DNA from 3 places in the Paenibacillus sp. B-A-8 genome. Region 3 is predicted to be linked to each of the others. Evidence: riboswitches for the same ligand, from Rfam matches in the RefSeq annotation. Region 3 holds a riboswitch; each other region holds the start of a gene.

Region 1 (6,968 bases), 2.0 Mb from region 3:
GCAAAAACGTGGAAAAATGACTTCTCGCGAGCTGGCCCAAACACTCGAAGTGTCAGAACGAACGGTGTTTAGAGATATGGAAGCATTGAGTGCTTCAGGCATCCCGATTGTAGCTGAACGAGGGCGTGAAGGAGGTTGGATGCTTACAGAAGGGTACCGAACCTCCTTAACAGGTATGAAGCCACAAGAGATTGGTTCACTGCTTCTGTCCACTGACTCATCTATCATGAAAGATCTGGGGATACAGGACGACTTCTCTTCCGCTGTTCTCAAACTGGAGGCTGCTTCCTCTCATCGAACTAGTAACCCAGCAAATTATCTAAGCCAGCGGATCCATATTGACGGTGCCAGTTGGCATCCTTCGGATGAGACTTATCCGTTCCTTTCTGTACTTCAGAGAGCTCTTTGGGAAGACCGTAAAGTAAAAATCACTTATCTCCGGAACGACGAGACAAAAGTCCGGATGATTGAACCTCTTGGGTTAGTTGCAAAACGAGGAGTTTGGTATGTCGTAGCCAATATAGGGGATGAACTGCGAACCTTTCGTGTGTCCAGATTGATAAACGTAGAAGAGACCAATGAGCGGTTTAACAGGCCTGATGAATTTGATTTAAAACATTATTGGGAAGAGTCCACTACAGCCTTCAAAGCAGCACTGCCAAAATATCCGGTAAAATTAAGGGTTAGAACATCTGTCTTAAAAGAATTGCAACGTGAAAGATTCGTTTCTATCCATATGATAGAGCCATCTAGCAATGCAGAGTGGGTGAACGTAGAAGCCGAATTTAATACGATCGAGTCGGCCTGCCGGATAATCCTTTCTTTTAGTCCCTCGGTTATTGTACTTTCACCGCAAGAACTTTTAGAGATGGTAAAGTCTGCTATCGCAAAAATTTCCGCTATTTATGAGGATTTTTGACACGAAATCTAACGAACTACTCCGAAAAGAAGATTTATGTCAGTTCTTACTATAGACCAATCACCTTTAAATCCCATATAATAACACCAATACATAATATTAATAAGGAGGACATTATACCAATGAACTGGATGCATAAACTTCCGTTAAAACAAAGAATTGTTGCCGGATGTTACCTCGTTGCCGCACTATTTGCTATTCCTGTTTTAGTTACTTTTATGATCTTAGGCAACATTATTTTGGGTATTGTTCTAATCGTCGTTCTTGCTGCTCTAACCTTCCCAGTGGCCCGCTTTATCGAGAGAACGCTTACATCTTCTTTTGATGACATCGCGAATGTATCTCATAGTATTTCAAAAGGGGATTTTACTAGTAGAGCCGACGAGAACGGGTCTATGGGGGACGTAAGCCGTTCCTTTAATACTATGATTGACAAGCTCAAGAAGATTTTGACAGAAGCATCACAAATCACTCGTCAAGTTATGGATGCAAGCCGTGGAATCGAAGATAAGAATCAGAATTTGAAAATTGTCATGGCACAGGTAGCCTCTTCGTCTAACGAGCTAGCTCTTGGTGCAAATGAAATATCTACGGATATCGCTGAAATGACAGAATCTATTAAAGATATTGAGAATAAAGTATCCAATTATACGAACTCAACAAAAGAAATGAACAGACGTTCAATACATACATTAGAGCTAGTTGAACAAGGACGCCAATCCGTTGATACTCAAGCTGAAGGCATGCGTAAAAACATCCAGGCTACTCAAAAAGTAGCTGACACTATCGAAGCCCTTTCTCAAAATGCTCGCGGCATTACGATGATCACAAAGACCATTACTGAGATCGCTGAACAGACCAACCTGTTATCACTAAATGCTTCCATCGAAGCAGCGCGTGCAGGAGAACATGGTCGAGGATTTGCTGTAGTCGCACAGGAGGTTCGCAAGCTCGCTGAAGAATCAACGGCTTCTACGAAGGAAGTCTTTGGCTTGGTTCGGAGCATCGAAACTGATATTAAACAAGCGATTGATAATATCGCTATCAACGAAGAAGTCGTACAGGTACAGAATGAGATGATCACTCAATCTGCTCATATCTTTGCTCAAATCGTGCAAAGTGTACAGTATATTACCGAGCAGATCTCCTCCTTCTCTGCCGAAAGTGATCTTATGTTGGAAAGTGCATTGAAAATCTCAAGTGCAATCGAGAATATCTCTGCGATCACGCAGCAAACCGCTGCCGGCACCGAAGAAGTATCAGCCGCTATGAATGAACAAATTAATGCCCTGCAGTCCGTTGCAGAAGAAACTGAGAAAATGACTCAGGCTGTATTTAATCTACAGAAGACGATCCATATTTTCAAGTTTTAAGTGACGTCCAAATCATATAAACAAATTCAAAAACTGCCCCTAAGCTTAGACTTAGGAGCAGTTTTTTTATATCTATTATTTCATAGGTTCGACAAGACTTTCGTCAAAATTCGAGTTAATTTGCGATAATATATTGACAAAGAGTGTCTAGGAATATATTGTAAAGGAAAATTCTTCTTATAAATTTCTAAATTAATATTGGCAAAATCTTCGAAAGAGGATGACGCAAAACCATGGATCTACAGCCTCATTTTTAATCTGAGGCCATGACTGCCAGGTTGCTGAAAACCAAGACGACTGGACTTTTGTTCAGTCTCTATGGCGATTTATGCTACCAACCTGTGCCCTATTTTAGAGCACAGGTTTTCTAGTGTTTGGTTTTAAAATAACAATCAACTTGTGAGGTGTATTTTTTGAAGACAGTCGCAGATTACATGTCGGAAGCACTACGGAACCTTGGTGTTACCCATTCCTTTGGTATCATCGGTAAATCCATTTGTCCTATCGTTCTTAAAATGGTAGATTACGGTATTGAATTTATTCCTGGAAGACATGAAAGCAGTTCCGGCTTCGAAGCAGCTGGTTATGCGCTGAAAACTGGAAAACTAGGCGTAGCTTTTGGCACTTCGGGTCCTGGTGGAACAAACCTACTAACTGCAGCAGCACATGCTAAGGCCAACAACCTACCTGTCCTATTTATTACTGGCCATCAATCTATTAAAGAGCTTGGAATTCCCCAATGTCAGGACTCTACCTCTTTTCTAGCTGATTTAGCTGATATGTTTAGACCTGCCACCTTATATAGCAAGCTTATTGAACGTGGAGATCACTTTAGCACAATCTTTAATCATGCCATATCCATTGCTTTGAGCGGTAATCGTGGTCCCGTTCACCTTTGTATTCCCTTTGATGTACAAACGGAATTGCTAGAGGAATGTAATATTGTAATCCCTGAACGCGAATCACTGGTTAGCCATGCTAATATCGACCGTGTACTTGATGCTATAAATAACTCAAAGAATCCAATAATTATCGCGGGTAAAGGCGTTAACCGCTCAGGAGCACATAGTGAGCTAATTCAATTAGCAGAAACATTTAATATTCCTGTAGTTACATCTCCAGGTGGTAAAGGAGCTATAGCTTGGGATCATCCACTCTATCACGGTCCAATTGGAGTAGGCGGTTGTACCCATGGGGATGACTTGCTGAATCAAAGTGATCTATTTATCGTTCTCGGGTCACGTTTAAGCGATATGACTATTTGTAATCTTAAAAGGGAAAATCATCCTGCAACATTAATTCAGTTTGATAGCGATCCGACTTTTGTCGGAAAAATATTGTTCTCTAAAACGATTCCAGTGACTGGAGATCTACGTGACAATCTAGTTTGCTATCTCAATAATATTGACACGAACAACATCACAAAACGCGAAGCACCGACAAATTCCGATTATACCGAAGAGCCTCCGATTTTACCAAACCTTTCACTTGCATCGGTCTTGAGTACGATGAGTGATTTGATTCCTTATAACAGCACAGTCTTTGTTGATGATGGAAGTCACGGTTTCCATGCTGCGAAATGGTACAAGGTTAAGAAACCTGGCAGTTTTGTATTCGATGCTTACTTTGCATGTATGGGTAATTCCATCGGGATGGCAATTGGCGCAAAGGTTGCTGCACCAGAAGAAACGATCTTCTGCATTACAGGAGACGGCTGCTTTATGATGCTAGGCGCAGAGATTAACGCTGCTGTCTGCAAGGATATTCCTGTCATATTCATTGTTGTGAATAATAAACAGCTAGATATGGCTCTAAAAGGTATGGAAAAAACTACAGGACGTATTGACGGAACGATCTACGAAGTCCCTATGGACGCTGTGAAATTCGCAGAATCACTTGGTGCTACGGGTTACAAATGTGAGACAGCTGAGGAGTTCGAAACAGCTATCAAGGACGCTGTTGCCATCAACCGTGTTGCCGTCATTGAACTGCTAACAGACCGTGATGAGGTCCCTCCGACTGCTCATCGTACTCTGAACCTAAATTAGGAGGTCACTTATGAAAGACAATGTAAACAGTGGTCTTAACCACTTCACGAATCTCTCAGGAGACTACGGAGCTAAGGCACTGGCTCCGATTAAAGAACATTTCCCTGATTTGGCTGAATTTATTATGGGAAATGCCTACGGCGATATTTTTCAACGCAACACAATCGAAGCTGACTGGAAGGAAATCGCAGTTATCTCTGCCCTGATTTCGATGGGTCAGTTTGATCAATTGGGTGTTCATTATGTCATGGCTCTTCGTGTGGGAGTTACTGTAGAACAACTCAAAGGGATTCTATTACACTTAGTACCCGCAATAGGGGCACCTAGAATCATTACCGCTTTTAATATCCTTCTCGAAACGATTGAAGAAATAAAGTAACTATATGCCGGATGGCAAAATGTAGCATTTGTTATTGAATATTAAATATTGCAACACAAAAAGCGGCAGGCCAAGGATAATCCTTAGCTTGCCGCTTTTTGTGTTAATCTGTGATGGGGACTTTAGGACTCACTGGCAAAGGACAAACCTTTCTCCGTGAGCGCACGCCGTAATTGATTAAGTGCCTTAGGTCCCATCCCGTGTAACTGCAGAAGCTCTGACTCAGTGAGCTTACTGATTTGGTGAATCTCTGTATACCCAGCACCATGGAGTGCTCGAAGCGCAGGCTTGGCCAATCCAGTCGGAAGATCTGATTCTGATCCGCCAAGCATTCCTGCAGGATCAGTTTCTATATTTCTGTTCTTAGACATATGCATCTCCCTGATCACTGATATCCTTCGTGTTTCTCCCAGCCCATGGTCCGCGCTACAGCGTCTTTCCACGCGCTGTAACGACGTTCACGCTCATCCATACCCATTACAGGTGAAAAGACCCTCTCCGCTTTATTGAAGCTTTCCAGCTGTTCTCTTGTCCAGACCCCATAGGTTAATCCAGCCAAAAGCGCTGCTCCCAGCGCAGTCGTCTCCGCATATGTAGTTCGAGTAACTTCACTACCGAGGATATCAGACTGGAACTGCATCAGCAAATCATTACGAACAGCTCCACCATCTACACGAAGGCCGGTTAATGGCATGCCCGCATCTTTTTCCATAGCCCCTATTACGTCTCTAGACTGAAATGCTAATGACTCTAACGTTGCCCGTACCAAATGTCCCGAGGTTGTGCCTCTAGTTAGACCGAATACGGCTCCACGTGCGTACATATCCCAATAAGGTGCACCTAGTCCAGTGAAAGCTGGTACGACGACAACCCCTTCACTGTCCTCAACTTCCCGTGCTTTGTCTTCTGAGCCTGCCGGCTCCGTTATGAGTCCCAGCCCTTCCTGAAGCCATTGCACAGCCGCTCCGGCTACAAATACACTGCCCTCGAGCGCATAATAGAGTTCCTCTCCCATTCCCCAGGCCACAGTGGTCAACAGACCATGACTGGAAACAACGGCTTCCGTGCCTGTATTCATCAGAATAAAGCATCCAGTTCCATAGGTGTTTTTGGCACTGCCGGGTTCAAGACAAGTATGCCCAAACAAAGCAGCCTGTTGATCTCCCAATACAGAGTGAATAGGGATTTCTGCACCGAACCACTGTGCATCTGCTGCACCAAATTCACTACCGGACATTCTCACTTCTGGCAGGATGGAGTGTGGTACTCGAAGCTCATCCATTAGCTCTTCATCCCAGCAGCGTTTATGGAGATTATATAGCATCGTACGTGATGCGTTAGTTACGTCAGTGGCATGTATAGCTCCGCCAGTAAGCTTCCAGATTAACCAACTGTCCACCGTCCCAGCTAATAACTCGCCATTATTCGCACGCTCTCGGGCGCCTTCCACATGATCAAGAATCCAGGAGAATTTGGTTGCAGAAAAATAAGCATCCACAACGAGTCCCGTCTTGCTAGCAATAAGTCCCTCTAACCCCTTACTCTTGATCTCTTCACATAGCTCTGCAGTACGTCTGTCCTGCCATACAATCGCAGGATAAATCGGCTTACCTGTTGCTCTATCCCAGATTAGGGCCGTTTCCCTCTGATTCGTAATACCGATAGAAAATATTTCCTGAGGCGCAATCCCGCTCCGAGTAATCGCCTCTCTTGCAGCTGCAAGCTGTGACGCCCAAATTTGCTCTGGGTCATGCTCCACCCAGCCAGGGCGGGGGAAAGATTGTTCAACCTCATATTGTCCTTGTGAGACCATTCTAGCGTCCTTATCGAACAATATGGCTCGTGAACTGGTAGTCCCTTGGTCTAAAGATAAAATCATTTGATGGCCTCCCAAGCATAAACAATGAGATATGTTCCACGATGAACAAGATTAATGTGTTCGTTTCAACAAAAAGCACCTCTGCTGTCAGAGGCGCTATCACACATTGTGTTTGGAATTACTGTTTTTCGACAGGAAGTCTTAGGGTAAAGGTAGTACTCTCACCCAATTTACTGGAAGCTGTAATGGTTCCATGATGCGACTCAACAATATTTTTAACAATCGCAAGCCCAAGTCCCGTTCCACCTGACTCTCCACGTACACGTGCCTTATCGGCTTTGTAGAAACGGTCAAATATATACGGCAGGTCTTCCTGAGGAATACCGACGCCTTCATCCTGAATTTTAATTTCAAAATAGCGACGTCCTTC
Region 2 (6,968 bases), 850 kb from region 3:
CGCGCTTGGAAGCAGCTTGGATTTGGAGCTTTGTACGGATTAGGGATATTCGGATTGCTCGCGGCACCATTTTTCTGGAATAACGGTGGTTTAGTTGGCCTTATTAATCTCTATAAGAGTACTTTATCTTCCTATCCTTATTCTTCAGTGAATGCATTTAATTTATATGCACTGACTGACCCCATGTGGTCATCCCTTGACCTAACCTGGCTGGGCATCACTTACCGTGTATGGGGCTTCATATTTATTTTAGTGGCAGTGGCTGTAGCAGCGTTTTTCTCCTTTAAAAAGGATCGCTTAGATCTATCCAAATCCTATTTTATCGGTATGGCGCTCATTGTAGTGGTCTTTGTGCTTGGCACCAAAATGCATGAACGTTATATGTTCCCTGCTGTTATTCTCTGTATGTTCACTTATATAGCAAGTCGGGATCGCCGTTTTCTATCCTTATTCCTTGGATTCAGCTTAACGCAGTATATCAATGTAGCTTATACGTTGACCCATCTAAATGCAGGTGTAAACCCAGGTGCAGATGGAATCGTACTGGTCACGTCTATAGCTAACCTAACCTTACTTCTATACATGCTCTACATCGGTTACGATGTGTATGTTCGCGGGGGAGTACAACCTCTTCCAGCACCACCAACTCTTGAAGAAAAATACGAAGAAGATCTTAAAATCGTCAAGCAAATAAAACCGCAACAGAGAGGAGGGAGATTGAACGATGAAGTTTAAGCGTATAGATTGGATATGTATACTTGCTATTACTGCCGTTTACGCGGCGATTGCTTTATACAATCTTGGATCTACTAAATCTCCGGAAACATTGTGGGAGCCTGCTGCTAGCGGTGAAAGCTTCTATGTAGATCTAGGGCAGAGTAAACAATTAGAACGTGTGAATATATTCGGTGGCGTAGGTACCGGTAAGTTTAAGTTTGAGTTCAGTGAAACTCCTGATGTCTGGAGCAATCCTCTAGATGTAAATGAGGACGTTGGAAATGTCTTCATCTGGAAAAGCCAACCTCTGAACGTTGCAGCAAGATACGTGAAGTTTACCGTCACCTCTCCGGGCTTCACTTTAAATGAAATGGCCTTTTATGAGCAGGGGGGAGAAAGAGTCCCTCTTCCCATTGCCGGTGTAACACCGGATGCTAATGCAGTCGCTAAAAGAGGAGAGCCTGCCAATCTTTTTGATGAGCAGTCAATCATCCCAGAATATTCAAACTTTATGAACAGCACTTATTTTGACGAGATCTACCATGCACGGACAGCTTATGAATATACACATGGGATTGTGCCTTACGAAAACACGCATCCACCACTCGGCAAACTGTTGATCGCAGTAGGGATGGAATTGTTCGGAGTCAATCCATTCGGTTGGCGTATTATTGGAACATTGTTCGGGATTGCCATGCTGCCTCTCATTTATGTGATGGCACTGCGTCTGTTTAAAAAGAGTAAATACGCAGCACTTGCGGCAGGATTGTTCGCACTGGACTTCATGCATTTCACGCAAACAAGAATCTCTACGATCGATGTATACGGAGTATTCTTCATCATGCTGATGTTTTATTTCATGCAGCGGTATTACACTATGAATTTCTTCAGGCAACCTTTAAGAAAAACTTTGATTCCGTTATTCTGGTCAGGTTTATTCTTCGGAATTGGTGTCGCCTCCAAGTGGATTGTACTGTACGGAGGAGCCGGGCTGGCGATTATGCTAGCTATCTCTCTTTTCGAGCGTTACAGAGAATACCAAGCTTCGGGGAGGTTGCTCGCGGAAGGGAAGATCAAAGACAAGGAACTGTTAGGTACCTGTCGTGAAGCTGTAAATTCGTTCTGGAAGAATACCATCATTACTTTAGCTAGTTGTGTTGCGTTCTTTGTAATCATTCCGGTCATTATTTATAGTTTATCTTTTGTTCCGGGTTTATCTGCATCAGCAGAGGGCTTTACTATTAAAGGTTTGATTGATTCTCAAAAGAATATGTACAACTACCACAGTCAGCTTGTAGCTACACATCCTTTTGCATCCTCCTGGTGGCAATGGCCATTTATGAAGAGACCTGTCTGGTTCTTCAGTGGCAGTGAAGGATTGCCGGAAGGTCAGGTCAGCAGTATAGTGACTATGGGGAATCCGCTTATCTGGTGGACGGGTATTTTTGCAATGCTAGCAACGCTGTGGATTACGCTGAAACGCAAAGATAAAAACCTGTATATGATCTGGATCGCCTTTTTCTCACAATATGTTCCGTGGATGCTTGTCCCGAGAGAAACCTTTATCTACCATTATTTTGCTATGGTACCTTTTATGATTCTTGGTATTGTATATATAATGAAGTTACTAGATAGTAAATTTCCTGAGGCTCGTTACGTTCGTTATGCTTATGTGGCTGTTGCGTTACTGCTCTTTGTCGCGTTCTACCCAGTCCTATCAGGGATGCAGGTTAGCGGTGATTACGTGAAGAACATGCTGCGTTGGTTCCCTTCTTGGGTTTTCTAAGCTTTAAAAAAGAATCTATAACAATAAGTTTATGCTTACAGCGTTATTAGGAAGAATAGGAAGATGTAACGCTCCATAAAGCTTGTAGGAGGAATAAAGGTGAAAGCCAGATATAGTGTAATTGTACCCATGTTCAATGAGGAGCAAGTAATTAGCGTTACTTACGAACGTTTGAAAAAAGTAATGGACGAATGCGGCGATACTTATGAGCTAGTCTTCGTTAATGACGGAAGTCGTGATCGTTCGGCCCAGATGATTCGGGAGATCAGTGATCGAGATGAATGCGTCAAGCTAATTGACTTCTCGCGTAATTTCGGACATCAGGTAGCGATTACAGCTGGCATGGACTATGCTGAAGGTCAAGCGGTCGTTGTTATTGACGCTGACCTTCAAGATCCGCCTGAGGTCATTTTGCAAATGATCGAGAAGTGGAAAGAGGGCTATGATGTTGTGTATGCGAAGCGGCTGAAGCGCCGTGGGGAGACGATGTTCAAGAAGGTAACGGCGAAGCTGTTTTATCGGCTGCTCAGCAGCATGACAAGTGTGGACATTCCTACGGATACAGGCGATTTCCGTCTTATTGATCGTAAAGTATGTGATGTCTTACGGGGGCTCAAGGAAAAAAATCGGTATGTCAGAGGTTTGGTAAGCTGGGTCGGCTTTAAGCAGACGATGGTGGAGTATGAGCGGGAAGAGCGTTATGCAGGTGAAACCAAGTATCCGCTCAAGAAAATGATTCGTTTTGCGCTAGATGGTATCACTTCCTTTTCCCATAAACCACTTAAAATTGCTACGTATGTTGGATTTTTTCTATCCTTTTCTAGCTTTCTCTATTTATTCTTCGTCTTATTTCAAAGAATCTTCTTCACATCATGGACGGTTCCAGGTTGGGCTTCCATTGTAGGCGTCAATTTGCTCTTTAATGGTATCGTTCTGATGCTGTTAGGTGTAATTGGAGAATATATCGGACGGATTTATGACGAGTCTAAGGATAGACCGCTATATATTGTAAGTGAGACTAAAGGATATCCTAACGAGGAACAAGTGGATCGCCGGAAGGACTACAATAATGTCAGATAAGAACTTACGCGCTGCATTTATACAGTTTCTTAAATTTAATGCCGTAGGTTTGGTGAATACCCTAATTGATTTCGTAATCTTCACATTACTGAACTCACTTGGAATGGTATATGCGTTGGCACAGGTGATTTCTTATAGTGCAGGGACAGCGAACAGCTTTATTTTGAATAAAAAAGTTACCTTCAAGGATCACAATCGTGGCAGTAAAGAGGGCTTTGATAAGGCTCAGTTGCTGAAGTTTATCATACTGAATCTGGTAGTGCTCGGAATATCGCTGTTGCTAATGCATCTGTTGACTGACAAACTAGGCATTCAAGTGTTGATCTCTAAGGTATTAGTAACGTTTGTGACGGTGATCATTAACTTCTTCGGAAGTCGTAAATGGGTATTCTAAAGTGCAGTAGAACCAATCCACGGAGGTGAAAATCATGCGTAAATTCTCGTATGTGCTCATACTGGCTGGGATCCTTATCATGCTCTATCCAAAAGCTAACGAATGGTATAACGACTGGCAGCAGGAGAAGCTATTAGAAACGGCTGAACTGAGCACCATCGAAAGCACTCCACCACCTGATCTGAAGAGTAGATATGCCGAGGTCACTCAGCTACTAGCAGAGGAATCCGTTCTAGATGCACAGGCACAGCCTCAAGAAACAGAAAAGCCAGAACCGGAGATTGAAGTGGGCGGCAAAGTTATCGCATTAATAGAGATTGCTAAGATTGATCTGAAGCTGCCAGTATTAGAAGGAGCAACAAAAGCAAATATGAAGCATGCTGCGGCCCATATGAAAGAAACGGCCCCGCTTGGAGAAATCGGGAACGCCGCAATAGCTGCTCATAGAGCTAGAACTACGGGCAGATTGTTTAACAGATTGAATGAAGTTGTGGTTGGGGATGTAATCACGGTAAAAACGAGCGATCAGGTATATAATTACGAGGTTTATGATATTTCTGTTGTACTTCCCAGTGATGTGTCTGTTCTTGACGGGAATAACAAGGATAAGATTCTTACTCTAATTACGTGTGACCCACTAGTAGATCCTACACATCGTTTGATTGTTCATGCTAAGCTTACCTAATAGTTGATGAGAAATGACAAGAGAACTGAAATACAGAGAGATAACTATAAAATAATAGTAAAACTAGCAATTTTGTTCTTGTTTACGAGGATAAATATGGTAGTATAAGACTATAAAAGCTAAACACGATAAACGGCAAACCTATCGAAAGGTAGGGACGCAAAGCTAAAGGGCCTTCCCGTAAGGATGGCAGCCAGTTACCGAATGAAGAGGCTTTTTTTGTTTTTATAAAATATATAAGAATCTAAGATTCATATTTCTACTTGGACTGATTCTGTTAATTTGTCTAGCGAAATTAGAACAGATAGAGCTTATACGATAACGGCAAACCTATCGAAAGGTAGGGACGCAAAGCTAAAGGGCCTTCCCGAAAGGATGGCAGCCAGCTACCGAAAGGAGTTTTATCCGTGAAAAAGGTTTATTTTATGATGGTGGCGCTGTTCGTGCTGATTACTTCGGTTCCAGTAAGCACAGCTCAAGCTGCAAGCGCAGATTCAAACTGGTTGAATACATCCAAATTGGCTCAAGGTGTAATCGGTATTAACTACGATATTCCAAAAGATAAAAGAGTTAAGCTGATGATCACAAAAGATAACAGTAGCTATACATACAATTTATATGCTTCTGGACAAGCTGAGGACTTCCCTTTGCAACAAGGGAATGGGACTTATAAAGTTTCTGTTCTTGAGAATACAACGGGTAATAAATATAAGGCTCTCTATTCTGAAGTAGTAGATTTAACTATGAACGACTCAAATTCCGTATATTTGGGCTCCGTACAGAATGTGAAATGGAGTTCTTCTGATAAAGCAATCGTTAAGGCTAAAGAGCTTACAAAAGGTAAAACAACAGATGAAGAGAAAGTTAAAGCAATCTATAACTATGTAGTTGCTAATGTGCAATATGATTATTCTCTTGCTAATAATGTAACAACAGATTACATTCCGAACATTAACAACACTTTGAGTACTAAAAAGGGAATCTGCTATGACTATGCTTCTCTTTTTGCCGCAATGCTACGTAGTGTAGATGTGCCTGCTAAATTGGTGATGGGGAATACTAGCTACGTTACGCAATACCATGCATGGAATGAAGTATTGATGGATGGGAAATGGGTTACTATTGATACCACGGTAGATGCATCGGCAGCGAAGAGTAAGAAGAATACGGATTTTATTAAGGCTTCAAGTAAGTATACTGCAGCAAAATACTATTAATTTGAAACGCTAGAATCATAACTCTATTAAATAAACAACCAGCTTAATAATTAAGCTGGTTGTTTATTTTTCTATTAGGGGTTGCTTTTCTATGAGTAGATAGGTTATTATAGTTAAGCGTTGTTAGACAGCGTACAGGCAATGTTTGAGAGAGTTATATAAACGGCTTTCGAAAAATAAAGCTTGCATTACTGAGAACAACATGATATATTATAAGAGTTGCTGCTGAGACATTAAACGGCGCCAACGAGAACTTGATCTTTGAAAACTGAACAACGAGTGAGTAGGAAATCACGAAAGTGAAATCCAAAATTAGAGAATTAGTTTTCTCGTCAGATGTTTCAAAATGAGCATATCGCTCTTTTCAATACTAATTGGAGAGTTTGATCCTGGCTCAGGACGAACGCTGGCGGCGTGCCTAATACATGCAAGTCGAGCGGAGTTATTTTGAAAGCTTGCTTTCAAAATAACTTAGCGGCGGACGGGTGAGTAACACGTAGGCAACCTGCCCCTTAGACTGGGATAACTACCGGAAACGGTAGCTAATACCGGATAATTTCTTTTTTCTCCTGAAGAAAGAATGAAAGACGGAGCAATCTGTCACTGAGGGATGGGCCTGCGGCGCATTAGCTAGTTGGTGGGGTAACGGCCCACCAAGGCGACGATGCGTAGCCGACCTGAGAGGGTGAACGGCCACACTGGGACTGAGACACGGCCCAGACTCCTACGGGAGGCAGCAGTAGGGAATCTTCCGCAATGGACGAAAGTCTGACGGAGCAACGCCGCGTGAGTGATGAAGGTTTTCGGATCGTAAAGCTCTGTTGCCAGGGAAGAACGTCCGGTAGAGTAACTGCTATCGGAGTGACGGTACCTGAGAAGAAAGCCCCGGCTAACTACGTGCCAGCAGCCGCGGTAATACGTAGGGGGCAAGCGTTGTCCGGAATTATTGGGCGTAAAGCGCGCGCAGGCGGTCATTTAAGTCTGGTGTTTAAACCTTGGGCTCAACCTAAGGTCGCACTGGAAACTGGGTGACTTGAGTACAGAAGAGGAAAGTGGAATTCCACGTGTAGCGGTGAAATGCGTAGATAT
Region 3 (6,968 bases):
CGATACTCAGGTCAGGGGTATGGTTACGGAAGCAAGCCACAAGTGAAGACGGCTGTTGGTTTAATTGCTATTGGAGATGTAGCTATAGGCTTGATATCCATAGGTGCAATAAGCGTCGGTGTACTATCCGTAGGTGCTATATCACTGGGGATGTGGTTAGCGCTCGGAGCGATAGCACTTAGTTGGCTTGGCTTTGCCGCGGGAGCAATTGCGATTGCAGGAGTGGCTGTGGGAGCGATCGCGATAGCCGAAAAAGCATTGGGAGCGATAGCCATAGGCGATACGGCGTTTGGGGCGATAGCCATAGGGCGAATCGCTGGAGGTGCGATAGCTATTGGACAATGGGCATATGGTGTAATCGCTGTTGGAGAGCATGGTTTCGGGTTAATTCCGATCACGGGTGATGTGTGGAATTGGTTCCGGCGTTTGTTTGGGCTAGGAGATTAAGCCGCTAAGCAGTTCTAAAGTATCATTCATAGTCTGGGATAGTTAATAAAAAATATCTATCAGAACAGAAAAACTAATTGCAATTACCTATTCGGATTTCATACCAATTAATCATGCGATCAGATGTAGCGTTATGTTACTCTTTGTAATGTATTCGAAACTTCATAGGCAAACCTATGGAAATGTAGGGACGCAAAGCTATAGGGACTAAGGTTATTATAACTATTGTCAGCCAGCTGCCAAAGAGTGTATTACGCTTTTTGTTAAAATATAAGTGAGTATAAGTTATACACCTATACTTAATGTCTTATATTTCTCGCTTAAACGCGTATCGTCCTTAGAAGGGCGTCGGGGCGTTTATGCTTGTTAAAGTTTAATAAAAATTAAGTCTTAATTTTTATGGACTTTATACGCAATCAAGCTACTCTTTTGGGGTAGTTTTTTTTGTGCCCATTTTTGGGTACTGAAGAGATTCATATTACATCTGGGGGTAGAAAAGATGAAAAAAATGATTGCAATCGCTACATCGGCAGCCATGATAGCCAGTTTTTCGAGCGAGGCAGGTTATGCTTTAGCAAGTGATGTAAGCAAGGTAAGTGTAGTGAACAGCGTAGTACAAAGCAAAGCTGAGCTATTAAGCAGTGCGTCAGTTATTCCGTTTGATCTGTATGGAAAGGCTATCCTTAGCGCTTATAACGATGTTTTTAAAATGAATCCTGCAAATATTAAATCCATCACGAATAATGGTGGCAACTACTCAGGTTCACCAATAGCTAAGGCTATTGATGGCGATATGAGTACGCATTGGGAAACGGGCAAACCGAATAGCTCAACGTTTACGAACGAGGTTGTCTTTGTTTTTAATGAGTCCACGGAATTAAATAGAATCGTATATGCTGCAAGACAATCCGGTGCAAAGGGTAAGGGGTTTGCTCAGGAATTTGATATTTATGGCTCAACTACGGATGCAGGCGATTTTACACTAATATCCTCTGGAGAATATAAAGGCGGAGCAGGAGATGTTGTGGAGATTGAGTTTGCACCTACAGCTTTCAAGAGACTTAAATTTGTCTACAAAAAAGCTAATCAGGATTGGGCGAGTGCAGCAGAGTTTTCTTTTTACAAAGAAGATACCGTATCCGCTAAAATGAAAAATTTATTTACAGATGATACCTTGAGTCAAGTTAGCGCAGCATTTAATACGGTGGAGAAATTAACGGCTTTAGAACAAGAAGTGCAGTTACATCCACTGTACACGCAGTTTCAAGCAGATATAGAGAATGCAAAGGTGCTTCTGGAAAACCATCAAGTAGAGGAAACGGCAGCTAAGGTTTCGAAGTTAAAGGGGTATGGCACAGCATATGAAAATGCCTATAGCGAAGCTTACAGAATGCCAAACTCAAACGTATCAAAAGTAACGGTGAATGGTGGAAGCTACCCAGGTACGAAACCGGAATACATGCTCGATGATCTGCCGAATACACATTGGGAAACGAACAAAAATAATGACGACAGCTTCACGAATGAAGTCGTGTTTGAATTAGCACAGGCCAAAGTATTAGACAGAGTGGCTTTCCTGGCTAGAGATAATCGCAAAGGGTTCCCAGAAGCTTTTGAAATCTATGCATCAGAGACGAGTAAGGGAGAGACCTTTCAGCTCGTATCTAGCGGAACCGCGACTAGTACGAACGACTTTCTGGAGTTTAAATTCGAGCCTACGAAGTTTAAAAGATTGAAATTCAAGTTCACAAAAGCCAATATTAACAGACCTTTTGCGGCTGAATTTAGATTTTATACAGAGGATAAAGTAAGCGAAGCTGTGAATGGTATTTTCACAGATGGAACGATGAGTGCGGTTGTTCCTGCTTATAATAGCGCCAATGCAATCAATGAATTAGAAGAGGCGGCAAAAGTACATCCGCTCTATCCAATCCTTAAAGACTCATTGGATTTGGCTAAGAAGCTAGTAAATGGTGAAGTTCAAACCGAAGGCACCATTATTGAGGCTGAACAGCGTGGAGATATGAAAAAGCATGCACAGCAAAACCTGAGAATTGGTTTCGGTACGAACAACCAACCTACGGGACTCGTTGCAATGCCTGGAGATACAATCAATGTTTATGTAGATGCAGCTTCTACTGATAAATTGCCTGCAATAGTATTTTCGCAACAAGAGGCGGCTTGGAATGTTTGGGCTAGAAGCGTGCAATTACGTCCTGGTAAAAACACTATAACCGTTCCTGAGTTCGCGACGAATAGTTATTATGCACATGATGTGACTAAGGGCGGTACAGTATATATCGTCAATCCATATACAGCTGAGCAACAAGGAAAAGCACCTTTGATCCGGTTCGAGGGGCTTACGAAGATCCCTATGATGACAAAGACCACAGATCCAGAACAATTCAAAGCCTTCCTAACCACCTACAAACAAAAAATAGATGAAGATAAGGCAGCACATCCGAATGTTCAAGATCGCAAACTTATTGATGTAGTAGAAATGGTCAGCGATCATGTTATTTTTACAGGAACGGCTACAGAAGCGTATAACAAGTTTATTACACAAGAAAACAATCCACTGAATACCGTAACCGGCTATGATACTTGGATGAAGACGATCTTTGACTTCTATGGCTTGGATGGCAGTAGCGAGATTCATGATGCCAAGCTAATTCGTGAAAATATTCGATTGATGCAGCCTTATGGTGCAATGTATGCCGCGGGAGATCATACTGGGATACAAATTGGGACCGTAGCGACGATGTTGGGTGATTTTAACAAAGTCTATCCAGGTTGGGGATTGAATCATGAAATTGGGCATCGCTTGGCTATGGGTGAACGGGAATATGGTGAAGTAACTAATAATATGGTGTCTATGTTGATGTCAGTCTATGCGGATTCTATGGATACTCGTATTCCTTTTGAGAGTGATATTTATAAATATGTCCTCGAAGAAAATAAAGTGGTTATGAATCAGCAGGGCTTATTTGCACAGCTCGGTGCCTACTGGCAGTTGGAATTGGCGCACCCGGGTTACTGGACCGAACTGACAAAGCTGTACCGCGAGCGAAAGGTATCCCTTCCTAACGGTGACAATTCCAAGCAACAGTATTTAGTAGAGTTCTCCTCCGAAGTGCTGGGACTGGATTTAAGCAGCTATTTTGCCAGACATGGCTTCACTGTGAATCCAGAAACGAAAGAGAAGCTGGCTAAATATCTAGCACCGAAAAAGCTATGGTATTTAAATAACTCGGTGGTTCATTATGAGGGAACAGGAATAGCAGATAAGAATGTTGCGATAAAGGTTAATATCACGCCTAACACTACTTCTAAATCGAACACATTAAGCTTCAGTATGGATAAGGATCTTAAGAAAGATTTCTTAGGTTATGAGGTGTATAGAGACGATAAGTTAGTAGGGTTTACTGGGACTGACCAGTTCGTGGACACGAATGTAGATAGCAGCATCAATTATACGTACAAGATCGTTGGTTATGATAAGAAGCTGAGCCCACTGAAGCCGGTACAGGTTAAAGCCTTCAAGCCAGCGTTATCTGTTGAAGATCAAATCACGTTAAAGCTTAATCAAGCTTTTGATCCGATGAGCTATGTAAAAGCGACTAACTATCAAGGAAACGATATTACTGCTAATGTCACCCTGAAAGCAAATACCGTTAATGTAACGCAAAAAGGCGACTACGAAGTGGTATATGAAGTGAAGAACGAAGGGGTTACAGAAACCAAAACTACACTGGTTACGGTAACGAGTGACTATGCTTATCTTTCGGATCTTAATGCGAAGTCAGTCGTTGTTGGTTGGGGTGAATTAAAGAAAGACAAAGCCGTTTCTGGTGGAATCATCACCCTTGTTCGACAAGGGTTAGCTGCGACCTATACCAAGGGAATCGGTGTACATGCGAACTCTGAAGTTATTTATGATATTGAGGGTAAAGGTTATGACTTCTTTGAAAGCTACATCGGGATCGATCAAGCGATGAAAGGAAAGCCATCCTCTGCAACCTTTGAAGTGTATGTAGATGGAGAGAAGAAATTCGCGAGCGATGTTTTCCGGGCAGGGACAGAGCATGAATTTGTGAAAATACCTGTGACAGGCGCGCGCGAAGTGAAGCTGGTTACCACAGATGCTACAGACGGTAATGCTTCAGATCATACGGTATGGGCGGATGCAAAGTTTACGAATACTTCAAGCAAACCGATTATCACAGTGCCGGAAGAGACAACTTTCGTGAAGTTGAACAGTGAATTTGATGCTTTGACCGATGTGACTGCCTTTGATACGGAAGATGGTAACTTGATTGGAGCGGTTGAAGTAAAACCGAACGGGTTTACTTCAAGCAAAACAGGCACCTACAACGTCGAACTGTCAGTTACAGATCGGGATGGGAATACAGCTGTAAAGACTAGAACAATAGTTGTTTACAGCGCTAGTAAATACTTGAGTGATATAGCTTGGCAGTCGGCAAGAACGGATTATAATGTAGTTCGTAAGGATAAGGCAAGTACTAACAACCCGATTAAGCTACTTGTAAATGGTGTAACCAAAGAGTTTGCGAAGGGCTTAGGAACGCATGCTAACTCTGAAATCGTGTATAATCTGGCGGGTGCTAATTTCGAATATTTTGAAACGTATGTAGGGGTTGATCGAAATATCCCAGAGCAAAGCAACTCTAGTGTGATCTTCAAAATCTTCGCTGATGGGGTAGAAGTGTATAATAGCGGACTGATGAAATTTGGCACGGAAGCTAAATTAGCTCGAATCCCTGTAAAGGGTGTAAATGAATTGAAATTGGTGTTAGATAATGCAGGTAACGGAAATGCTTCAGATCACGGCGATTTCGCGGATGCGAAGTTTATGATTCTGAACAGTACGCCGGAGCTTACCATAGCTAAATCTGTATCCACTAAAGTAGGACAGGAAATAGCAGTAAGTGCAGATTATTTGGCAACGGATTCAGAAGATGGTGACTTGACGGCTCAAGTAAAGGTTACGGGTGAAGATCAAGTTAAATGGGGCAGAGCTGGAAAGTATCCGATCACTTACACAGTAACCGATAGTGATGGAAATACGACTACCAAGACTAGAACAATAGCCGTAGTAGACATGACGGACTTTACGTATCTGACGGATTATGATTGGAATTCTACTCAGAACAGCTATACTGCACCTTTGAAGGATAAATCAATTAGTGCCAATGCACTGAGATTAACAGGCGAGGGCAATCAAATAGTGTCCTACGAAAGAGGGATTGGAGCGCACTCTAACTCGACGATTGTATACGATCTAAGCGATAAGAACGCGGACTACTTCACTTCCTATGTGGGTGTAGATCGACAAATGTACGGTTCTGTCGGTTCGGTGAGCTTTGAAGTATTTGTGGATGGAGAGAAGAAATTCGATAGTGGTGTCATGGGCTCCAGAGATCCACAGAAATTCATCGAGTTGGATATTAACGGAGCCAAGGAGCTGAAATTAGTCGTTACGGACGGCGGAAATGGAAACGGATCTGACCATGCCACATGGGGGGGAACCAAACTACATTTCGCGAATGGAGATCACCTGTTCACTGGAGATCTGGAACAAGCGATTGCAGCGGCTAAAGCAATCTCTCTAGATGGCTTCACGGCTGAGAGTATAGCGGTATTTACGGCCAGCCTCACGGGTGCAGAAGCGGCTTTGGCTAATTCTGCTGTCACACAAAGTGAAGTAGATGCAGCAGTAGCGGCGTTACAACTAGCAATAGAAGGTCTGACCGAAATAGACCTTACGCAAGTCATTACTATTGCAGATCCTTATCTAAGTACTTCGATCAAGACCACATTAGGCGTATCTGGAGACCTAACGCTAGGTGACATGTATAACCTTACGACGTTAACCAGCGAAACCAGAAGAGCCAGATCTTTGGAAGGTCTACAGTATGCTAAGAATCTTGAGACGCTAGATATCACTGGAAATGAAATCACTGATTTCTCCCCGCTACAAGGACTAACTAAACTTACGAGCTTATTGGCCGATCCTCAAATGGTAGAGGTAGGACAATTAAAGGGACCTGTAGTTGAATTTATCAATCCGGTGAAAGGGATCGATGGCAGCAAAGTGATCCCTAGTTCGGCTGGTGTCAGAAACACTGGAACATTTAAAGAAATCATGTTTGATGTGAATGAATGGGCAGCTAATCCGGATGTGTTCACTATAGACCTATCGAACGAGGAGAAGGGAACTTACATGTTGGGGTTAACTTACCAAGTTGCAGGTAATCTTGTGCAATTGATTTCTTTTATTGATAACAAATAAATCCCATAGGCAAAAGAAAACAGGCGAATTGTGGTGTGTTCAACCATGATTCGCCTGTTTTTTATTGAGATATAAAAATGTATAAGTTTCACGCTATAGCTTCTGCTCTGCTGTGTGGCAAAAGTGGGGTGGGCAAGATTTGGAAACCCCTTTTAAATCCTTATATTATAAAATTATCCATTTTGTAATATGACAGAAGTGATGACAA

What was found. A riboswitch is a leader RNA that binds a small molecule or an ion and turns the genes downstream of it on or off. The one in region 3 is predicted to bind cyclic di-GMP.
Region 1: linked by a shared signal. The riboswitch ahead of ACN6MV_RS21265 (thiamine pyrophosphate-binding protein) and the one ahead of ACN6MV_RS30450 (NPCBM/NEW2 domain-containing protein) in region 3 are both predicted to bind cyclic di-GMP.
Region 2: linked by a shared signal. The riboswitch ahead of ACN6MV_RS03180 (transglutaminase-like domain-containing protein) and the one ahead of ACN6MV_RS30450 (NPCBM/NEW2 domain-containing protein) in region 3 are both predicted to bind cyclic di-GMP.

The regions. Positions count from the first base shown of each region.
Region 1 is NZ_CP183882.1:4,721,012-4,727,979, forward strand. Features, by position in the region: gene ACN6MV_RS21255 (helix-turn-helix transcriptional regulator) at 1-919, shown strand, start outside; gene ACN6MV_RS21260 (methyl-accepting chemotaxis protein) at 1,042-2,292, shown strand; cyclic di-GMP riboswitch class I at 2,483-2,578, shown strand; gene ACN6MV_RS21265 (thiamine pyrophosphate-binding protein) at 2,697-4,340, shown strand; gene ACN6MV_RS21270 (carboxymuconolactone decarboxylase family protein) at 4,351-4,719, shown strand; gene ACN6MV_RS21275 (DNA-binding protein) at 4,842-5,090, opposite strand; gene glpK (glycerol kinase GlpK) at 5,105-6,598, opposite strand; gene ACN6MV_RS21285 (ATP-binding protein) at 6,717-6,968, opposite strand, start outside.
Region 2 is NZ_CP183882.1:695,579-702,546, forward strand. Features, by position in the region: gene ACN6MV_RS03155 (glycosyltransferase 87 family protein) at 1-735, shown strand, start outside; gene ACN6MV_RS03160 (phospholipid carrier-dependent glycosyltransferase) at 725-2,503, shown strand; gene ACN6MV_RS03165 (glycosyltransferase family 2 protein) at 2,603-3,583, shown strand; gene ACN6MV_RS03170 (GtrA family protein) at 3,573-3,977, shown strand; gene ACN6MV_RS03175 (class D sortase) at 4,012-4,662, shown strand; cyclic di-GMP riboswitch class I at 4,787-4,867, shown strand; cyclic di-GMP riboswitch class I at 4,976-5,056, shown strand; gene ACN6MV_RS03180 (transglutaminase-like domain-containing protein) at 5,070-5,879, shown strand; rRNA gene ACN6MV_RS03185 (16S ribosomal RNA) at 6,251-6,968, shown strand, end outside.
Region 3 is NZ_CP183882.1:6,750,420-6,757,387, reverse strand. Features, by position in the region: gene ACN6MV_RS30455 (hypothetical protein) at 1-447, shown strand, start outside; cyclic di-GMP riboswitch class I at 605-691, shown strand; gene ACN6MV_RS30450 (NPCBM/NEW2 domain-containing protein) at 947-6,760, shown strand.